2 regions of the Ideonella margarita genome follow, and region 2 is predicted to be linked to the other one. Evidence: riboswitches for the same ligand, from Rfam matches in the RefSeq annotation. Region 2 holds a riboswitch; the other holds the start of a gene.
What was found. A riboswitch is a leader RNA that binds a small molecule or an ion and turns the genes downstream of it on or off. The one in region 2 is predicted to bind glycine.
Positions count from the first base shown of each region.

Region 1: it holds a riboswitch for glycine, as region 2 does, so the genes downstream of both, gcvT (glycine cleavage system aminomethyltransferase GcvT) here and AACH00_RS16345 (D-amino acid dehydrogenase) in region 2, are expected to answer to the same signal.

Region 1 covers NZ_JBBUTI010000018.1:46,252-50,660, reverse strand. Annotated here, with positions in the region: gene gcvP (aminomethyl-transferring glycine dehydrogenase) at 1-638, opposite strand, end outside; gene gcvH (glycine cleavage system protein GcvH) at 759-1,133, opposite strand; gene gcvT (glycine cleavage system aminomethyltransferase GcvT) at 1,208-2,362, opposite strand; glycine riboswitch at 2,410-2,522, opposite strand; glycine riboswitch at 2,539-2,630, opposite strand; gene AACH00_RS19245 (peptidylprolyl isomerase) at 2,846-3,382, shown strand; RNA gene ffs (signal recognition particle sRNA small type) at 3,492-3,588, opposite strand; gene AACH00_RS19235 (Crp/Fnr family transcriptional regulator) at 3,615-4,196, opposite strand.
Region 2 covers NZ_JBBUTI010000012.1:43,621-48,029, forward strand. Annotated here, with positions in the region: gene AACH00_RS16330 (Rieske 2Fe-2S domain-containing protein) at 1-133, shown strand, start outside; gene AACH00_RS16335 (glycine-rich domain-containing protein) at 191-907, opposite strand; gene AACH00_RS16340 (hypothetical protein) at 920-1,993, opposite strand; glycine riboswitch at 2,094-2,198, shown strand; gene AACH00_RS16345 (D-amino acid dehydrogenase) at 2,367-3,632, shown strand; gene AACH00_RS16350 (DUF3047 domain-containing protein) at 3,672-4,409, opposite strand, start outside.

The DNA.
Region 1 (4,409 bases), on a different contig from region 2:
GCGAAACAGTCGTGCTCAGCGACCAGCTGCTGCAGCTCGCCCACCACCACGCTCAGGCCGAGCGGCTCGGCGCGGGTGCGCACCACTTCGATGGTCTGCGGGTGGCAATCGGCCGACACCAGGATCACCTGGCTCTTGGACTTCACGCTGCGCTTGGCCAGGGTCATGGCTTCGGCTGCGGCGGTGGCCTCGTCGAGCATCGAGGCATTGGCCATCGCCATGCCCGTCAGGTCGGTGACCATGGTCTGGAAGTTCACCAGGGCTTCCATGCGGCCCTGCGAGATCTCGGCCTGGTACGGCGTGTAGGCCGTGTACCAAGCAGGGTTCTCGAGGATGTTGCGCAGGATGACGCCCGGCGTGTGGGTGCCGTGGTAGCCCTGGCCGATGAAGCTCTTGAGCACCTGGTTCTGCTGCGCAATGCCGCGCAATTCAGCCAGCGCCTGCGCTTCGCTGACGGCCGCCGGCAAGCGCATCGCTTCCGGGCGACGGATGCTCTCCGGCACGATGGTGCTGATGAGCGCCTCACGCGATGCAGCGCCGATCACGCTGAGCATGCGGGCTTCATCGTCAGCCCAGGGGCCGATGTGACGGGCGGTGAATTCGCTGGCGTTTTCCAGCGCGGCAAGGGTGTGTGTCATGGCAGTGCGGCGAAAGCGGCAGATGTGTTCAAACGCCCGGTGGCCCGATGCGGCAAGGCATGGCAACAGGGCAGGGGCAACAGGGAGTTTCAGGGGCCGCAGGTGAGTGCGGCCAACCCATCACAGGGTCTTGAGCAGCGCGTCGTACGCGGTGGCGTCCATCAGGCCGTCCAGCTCGGCGGGGTTCGCCAGCTTGACCTTGAAGAACCAGCCAGCGGCCAGCGGGTCGGTGTTGGCCAGCGACGGATCGTCACGCAGCGCGTCGTTCACGGCCACGACTTCACCGTCGACCGGCATGTAGACATCGGCAGCGGCCTTGACCGATTCGACGACGCCGGCGATGTCGCCCTTGGCGTAGGTCTTGCCCACTTCCGGCAGGTCCACGAACACCACATCGCCCAGGGCGTCCTGGGCGTGCACGGTGATGCCCACCACGGCGGCTGCGCTGTCAGCGGCGTTGATCCATTCGTGGTCGGCGGTGTACTTGATCGACATGTCGGGGCTCCTGGAGCTTTTCAGGGTCAGAGGAAAGGAAATGGGAAGGAAATCGGGGCGACGCGCTCAGCCGCTCAGCCGCGGTAATAGCGGTTCGGCGTGAACGGCATGGCGGTGACGGTCATCGGCAGGCGCTTGCCGCGCACTTCGGCGAAGACCTGGGTGCCCACGGCGGCATGATCCACCGGCAGGTAAGCCATGGCAATCGGCGTGTTGACGGTCGGGCCGAGCGTGCCGCTGGTGACGGTGCCCAGGCGGGTGCCGTCGGCCGAGACGATCGCTGCGCCTTCACGCACCGGGGCGCGCTCGGCGCCCACCAGGCCCACGCGCTTGCGGGCAGCACCAGCCGCCAGTTGCGCGTCGATGACGGCTGCACCGGGGTAGCCGCCAGCACGGGCGCCACCGGTGCGGCGCACCTTCTGGATGGCCCAGGTCAGCGCGGCTTCCACTGGCGTCGTGGTGGTGTCGATGTCATGGCCGTACAGGCACAGGCCGGCTTCCAGGCGCAGCGTGTCGCGCGCACCCAGGCCAGCAGGCTTGACTTCCGGCTCGGCGAGCAATGCACGCGCCAAGGCTTCGGCCTGGTCCTGGTGCACGGAGATCTCGAAGCCGTCTTCGCCGGTGTAGCCCGAGCGGGTGACGAAGCAATCGGCACCGGCCAGCGTGAACACGCCGCCGGTCATGAAGGTCAGGCTGGCCACGGCCGGGTTGAGGCGGCTCAAAGCGGTCACGGCCTGCGGCCCTTGCAGGGCCAGCAGCGCGCGCTCAGGCATGGGAATCACCTCGCACAGGTGGCCGATGTGCTGCTTGAGATGGGCAATGTCAGCGTCCTTGCAGCCAGCATTCACCACCACGAACAGGTCACCAAACGCGGCGGCAGCGTCGGCCTGCGGGCGGGTGATCATCAGGTCGTCCAGCAACGTGCCTTGCTCGCTGGTGAACAACGCGTAACGCTGCTTGCCAGCCGGCAGGTCGATCACGTCAACGGGCACCAGCGTTTCCAGCGCAGCGCCGGAGCCAGCGCCCACCAGGCGCAGCTGGCCCATGTGCGACACGTCGAAAAGCGCGGCCGCATCACGACACTGGCGGTGTTCGGCCATCAGACCGGCGGGGTACTGCACCGGCATGGCGTAGCCGGCGAACGGCACCATGCGTGCGCCCAGTTCCAGGTGCAGCGCGTGCAGCGGCGTGTGGTGCAGGGAAGTTTGATCTGGGGCGGCAGCGGACATGTGGAGCTTTCGAGGGCAGTTCTGACTTAACCACGCAATGGTTGAGAAGTGCCCCCGCTGTCCGCTTTACCTGAGAGATTGACAGTGCCGTGGATGACGGACACCGCTTGCCCCTTCGGTGGACAAGCTCGACGGCTTGTCTCTCTCCAGTGAGGAACGTCTTGCTTGTTACGGCAAGCCGCTTGTCAGTCCTTTTGCCTGAGCGTTCGAGGGGTGAACCTCTGCGCCTTCGGCGGCCCCGGATGGAGCTCTCTCCTGACAAGACGGCAGTGTACCCGAGCCGCATCGCCGCCATCGCGCGCCAGCCGCTTCGGGTGCAGAATTTGATGCTTGCCTGGGCTGCTGACGCGCCCGCACAGATCATGAACGGACCCTTGAATGCCTCCACGCCTATTGCTCAACGCCCTTGCGGCGACCATCGTTTTCGCTGTGTGTCCGATGAGTCATGCCGCAAGGGCAGCAACACCCGCTGAGGCAGCACCCGTGCGGGTCAAGCTGACAACCACAGCCGGTGACATCGTGGTGCAACTCGAATCGAGCCGGGCACCGCTGTCGTCGGCGGATTTCCTGCGCTATGTGACGACTGGCCTGTACCAGCAGCAGGCTGGCTTCTACCGCGTCGTGCGGGAGGACAACGACCGAGGCTCACCGCCCATCCAGGTCATCCAGGGCGGTTTGCTGGACGAGAACCGGGAGTTGCCGCCGGTGACGCATGAGCCCACGTCAATGACTGGCTTGAAGCACCTTGACGGCAGCCTGTCGCTGGCGCGCGGCGCGCCGGGCACTGGTGGCGGGGCTGCGTTCTTCATCTGCGTCGGCGATCAACCCGGGCTGGATGCAGGTGCCGCGCGCAACCCAGATCGACAGGGATTCGCCGTGTTCGGCCGTGTCGTGAGCGGGATGGATGTGGTGCGCCGCATTCATGCCAGCGTCACCGACCCGGAGCAGGGCGAGGCGTATGTCCGCGGCCAGATGCTGAAGGAGCCGGTGCGCATCACTCGGGCCGCAGTGGTCGATTGACCCCATCGCTTGCGGCCACGCCAATAAAAAGGCCTCCAGAGCAGAACTCATGGAGGCCGTTGGGTGCCCGGAGAGGGCTCCGGATTGGTTGATCAATCCGGTGAATGAGGTTGACGAGCCTGATCTCGGCACTGGTTGCAACAGTTAGGGCTGCTTGGTTCCCCACCTGACCCAGTTGGCTGCGCTTCCATGCGAGGAGGCCCGTCAGCATTGATTGTAGGCGATGGCAGCGTCATTCCGGCGGGCGGGCATTCAACTCTTTATTTGGCAGCAACAGACGCACGCCGCCGTCGTCGCGCAGTTCCAGCTTGCCCTGCGTAGCCAGCTCCAGCACGACCCGGCTGACCATCTCGCGCGAGGCGCCCACCATGCGTGCCAGCTCATGGCGCGAGACCCGCTCTCGCACGATGCGAGAGCCGATCTGTTCGGGCTCCGACATGTCGTGCAGCGCCCGCATCACACGGCCGGGTACATCTTTCAGGGCGAGCGAATTGATCTGGCGGTGTGCACGGCGCAAACGCTTGACCAGGGTGCGCATCAACATCCACGACAGCACCGGGCGATCAGGCAAGGTGCGTGCAAGCACCGCACCGGGCAATTCCAGCACGTCGCAGTTGGTTTCGCAGCGTACGCTGGCAGAGTGCGGCTGGTTGTCGATCAGGCACATCTCGCCGGCATGGTCGCCGGTGCGCAGCACATCCAGAATGACTTCGCGGCCACGGTTGTCGGTGCGCAGCACGTGGGCCTTGCCTTGCAGCAGGATGTAGAGCGAATGGCCATGCTGGCCCTGTTCAAGAATGTATTCCCCGCGCATGTATCGGCGCTTGAAGCTTTGCGCGGCGAGTTCCTGGGCTTGCTCGATCGGTAGCGCCGCAAGCAGCGGAATGTTGAGTAGCAGGCCTGGGCCCAAAGGCTGAGGCGGTCGGTTGGGTTCTTCGTGCAGGTGATCGGGCAGGGGCATCGGGCAACCAGAGGCATGTGGTGGCAGAAAACTTGCCGTCCTGCTGGCAAGTGCGTGGCGCTGCGC
Region 2 (4,409 bases):
CCTGCGTCGCCAGCAGGAGAACCTGCTGCGCTGGCCTGACCGCGCCTTGCTGAAGCTCAACATCGACGCAGGTGGCGTGCAGGCCCGCAAGATCATCGACCAGATGCTGGCGGCCGAGGCGCCGCAGGGCTGATCGACAGGCGGGCCTGAGCGGCCCGATGAGTCACTGGCTCAGGCATTGAGCCAGCGATCAATCGCCGCCGCAGCCACCGCCGCAGCCGCCATCGCCACCGCCGTCTCCGCCTCCGTCGCTGCCCCAGCCACCGCCATCGCTGCTGTCGGAAGTGAGGGCGTGCAGGTCACCGGTTTCGCCGCCCCCGCAACCATCACTCCCGACGCCGGTGTCATTGTCACGGCGTTGGCCTTGCGGGCCGTCCAGGCGCCACCAGGTGTGTCCGGGGATTGCGAGTTTGTGGTCGATCGCGAACAGCAGCGGCAGCCGGCTTGGTGTGCGGGGCTGGATGTTGTCGTCATGGCAGGCGGCGCGCCAGGTACGGCGCATGGCGCTCAGGCGGCCCTGCGCGGTGGCCATCGCACCGGTGCTGGCTGGCAGGTGGTGGAAGAAGCTGCCGAAGGCCTGCGCGCAGAACGCCTCATAGGCCCGGGTGTCGAGGATGAAGTGGTGCCACAGCTCATCCACCGCGAGAGAGGGCATGGCCACCGGCAGCGGCCGGGTGCGCGCATGGATGAGGAACCACTGCCGCAGCGCACGCGCCACGAGATGCTGGTCGCGCAGCGTGAGGTGGGGCCATCGCTCGGTCAAGCCATTCAGCAGCCGCGCCGGGAAGACATGACCGCGAATGAAGCGCTCGCGCTCCAGCAATTTCAGACGCCGCTGGGTGCGCCACCACATGCCTGCACCGCCCGCTGCGGCCAGGCCCAGGATCAGGTTGGTGGCGATCAGCATCGGTCGGCTCCTTCAGGGGGCAGCCACCAGGCTGGTGGTGTCGGTTTGTGAACGCAGCGACGAGCCCGTGCGGCGGATGTGCGTCACGGCCGTCGGCCAGCCGCTGCGCAGGTCGACCTTGAATTCGGCGCGGTCATCAACCGTGAGGTTGGCCAGTGTTTCACCGATGTTGGCCGTGGGCTTGCCCATGCGCGTGGCCATGTCGGTCAAGGTGCGCGACATGATGCGCTGGAACGCCGCGCTGTCTACCTTCTGCTGCCAGCCGATGGTGGCGCTGGGGCCTTCCTGCTGCATCACCTGGTACTCGCCGCGGCCTGGAATGGCCTCACCGCCCAGCGCATTTGGCAGGGCCGCGTCGTAGCTGAAGGGCTGGTTCATACCCACCGGCTTGCCCAGCAGGCTGAACATCAGCTGGGCCTCGCGGGTGCTGGTGGCCACCATCTGTGCTTCGGTCGCGAACATCGGCCGAACCTGCTGCATCACCCCGGCCACGGCGGCGTCTGTCATGCCGTTGCTGCGCAGCATCGTGCCCATGTCGGTCAACACCTTGTCCATCAGCGCCTGGATGTCGCGCCAGTTGCGCAGGCCCACCACACCGCGGTCGTGCGACACCACCAGCTCCAGCGTCAGGCCCTTCATCAGGTTCGACATCTGCCGCACCATCGGGTTGGCCGCTGCCTCGGCATCATCCAGCCGGGTTTCGCCGTAGCGCCAGGCCAGCACGCTCTGCTCGCCATTCACGGCCAGCACCTGCACGTCGATGGGCGTGTCGCTGCTCTGCGCCTGCTCAACCAGGTCGTTGCGTGCGCGGGCGCGGGTCTTGGTCAGCACATAGCGGCGGGTGTCGCCCACGGCCCAGCGCACCTGCACCAGCGGGGCGGCGGGTGTTGCGGCAGAGGGGGCAGCGGGCGCTGTGGCGGCCGCGGCCTTCGCCGACTGCCCGGGCTTGGCCGCGGCGGCGCTCTCGGTCGCGGTGGCTGGCAAGGCCAGGCAGCACAGGGCAGCCGCCATGGCCGTGATGGCCGCGAACCTGGGCGCCAGGGCGCTGCAGCGCCGTGCGCGCCAGTGTGAAAAACGGGTCAGCATGGCCGCCAGTCTACGTGCACCGTGATGACAAGCTGGCGGGGCCTGTGGCATAGTCCGGCCCGCAACGGGTGCCTGAGAAATCTCTGATCAAGCACCCGCTGACAACGCATCGGGAGAGCCCGACACCCCTTGAGACACAGGTGGTGAAGGCGCCGAAGGAGCAACCACCCCGGAAACTCTCAGGCCCCAGGACCGGTGCGTTGCGAAGTCACTCTGAAGAGCCGCCGGTGTCGTCACCCGGTGCACCGAAGGAGCAAATGCCCGCCGCCCAAGGCCGGGTGTGAATCTCTCAGGTCATGGAACAGAGGGGGTGCCTGCTGCCGCATGGGTGCGCTGCAGGCGTCCCTGATCGACGTTCCATGGAGCACTTCGCATGTCTCGCACCATTGCCGTCGTTGGCGGCGGCATCACCGGCGTCACCACCGCCTATGCCCTGGCCCGCCGCGGCCACACCGTCACCCTGTTCGAAAAGCATCGCTACGCCGCGATGGAAACCTCGTTCGCCAATGGCGGGCAGTTGTCGGCCTCGAACGCCGAGGTCTGGAACCACCTGTCCACGGTGGTCAAGGGCCTGAAGTGGATGCTGCGCAGCGACGCACCGCTGCTGGTGAACCCGAAGCCCAGCTGGCACAAGCTCAGCTGGTTCGCCGAGTTCATCGCCAACATCCCGCACTACGAGCGCAACACCGTGGCCACCGCCAAGCTGGCGATTGCCGCGCGCGACCACCTGTATGCGTGGGCCGCCGAAGAGGGCGTTGATTTCGACCTGCGCCGCCAGGGCATCCTGCACATCTACCGCGACAAGCCCGGCTTCGACCACGCCGCCAAGGTGAGCGAGCTGCTGGCCCAGGGCGGCTTGCCCCGCCGTGCCGTCACACCGGCCGAGATGCGGGCCATCGAGCCCACGCTGGCCGGCGCTTACTACGGCGGCTTCTACACCGAGAGCGACGCCACCGGCGACATCCACAAGTTCACCACCGGCCTGGCCGCTGCCGCGCAACGCCGGGGCGTGAACTGCCTGTACGGCCAGGACGTGCGCCGCGTGGAAGCCGATGCCAGCCAGGCCCGCATCAGCGTGGCCACCGACGCCGGAGAGCAGACCTTGGCCTTTGACGCCGTGGTGGTGTGTGCCGGCACCGCCAGCCGCGCGATTGCCGCGGGCCTGGGTGACCGGGTCAACATCTACCCGGTGAAGGGCTACTCCATCACCGTGAACCTGAATGACGCACAGAGCCAGGCGGCCGCGCCACAGGTGAGCCTGCTGGACGACGCCACGAAGCTCGTCACCAGCCGCCTGGGCGTCGACCGCTTCCGCGTGGCCGGCACGGCCGAGTTCAACGGCATGAACCGTGACATCCGCGCTGACCGCATCAAGCCGCTGGTGGATTGGGTGAACCAGTGCTTCCCGGGCGTGAGCACCCGCAGCGTGGTGCCATGGGCCGGCTTGCGGCCGATGCTGCCCGACATGCTGCCGCGTGTGGGCCGCGGTCGTTTGCCGACGGTGTTTTACAACACCGGCCACGGCCACCTGGGCTGGACGCTGAGTGCCGTGACCGCCGACATGGTGGCTGGGGTGCTGACCGATGCGCTGGGCGCACCGGCCACGGTGGCTGCGGGTGGTTTGCAGCCGGCTGTCTGAGCCAGCGCCTGCGTCGACGTGGAACAGGCCAGCGTCCTTTCAGGCGCTGAAGCTCAAATCACCAAACCAGGCCCTGCTCTGGATGCGCAGATCGTCACTGTCGGTGAGCACACCGACGTGGCGGATGCGCCCGGGTGGCGGCTCACCGAACACGCGCTGGTAATCGAGCGCGACGTTTCGGCGGTGCTGTCGCCACTCACCGAGGTGCGCCGCGCCGCTGTCCACCACCAGGTAGCGGATGCGCGAGCTGCGCGGGTACTGGAAGATGGCCTCGAGCGGGCCCTGGCCGTCCCACACGTACATCAGCGTGGCGTGCGGCAGCACATGGCCCGTGAATAGCTCCACCTGCTCGTGGAAGATGGTTTCGCGCAGCGTGAGCTTGGGCGGCGGGCCGTCGAAGGTGATCACCACGCGGGCCGGCGCATCGTCCAGATCGTCGTCGGCCACGGTGGCGCGAGGGTCGATCTCATCCACCCGCCATGAAAAGTTCAGCCACGGCGTTTGCCTCGGGTCGATGTTCACATCGCAGCGCAAGCCCGACACCGAGCGCGCCGCGTCGGCCTGCACCACCATGCGGCCGTCCTTGCGGGTGAGCTCGTAGTGGGTGGGCGGCAGGTCACGCCGCATGATGTGCGGGTGCCAGCCGGCGGGCAGGCTGCCCACATCGCCGCCGCCGGTGAAGGGCAGCGGGCCGCGGCTGCCGGTGGGCAGCGCTGCGGTGGCGCTGTCGGGTGGGCCGGCTTCGCCCTGGCGTGCCAAAGGCGCGCACCCGGCCAC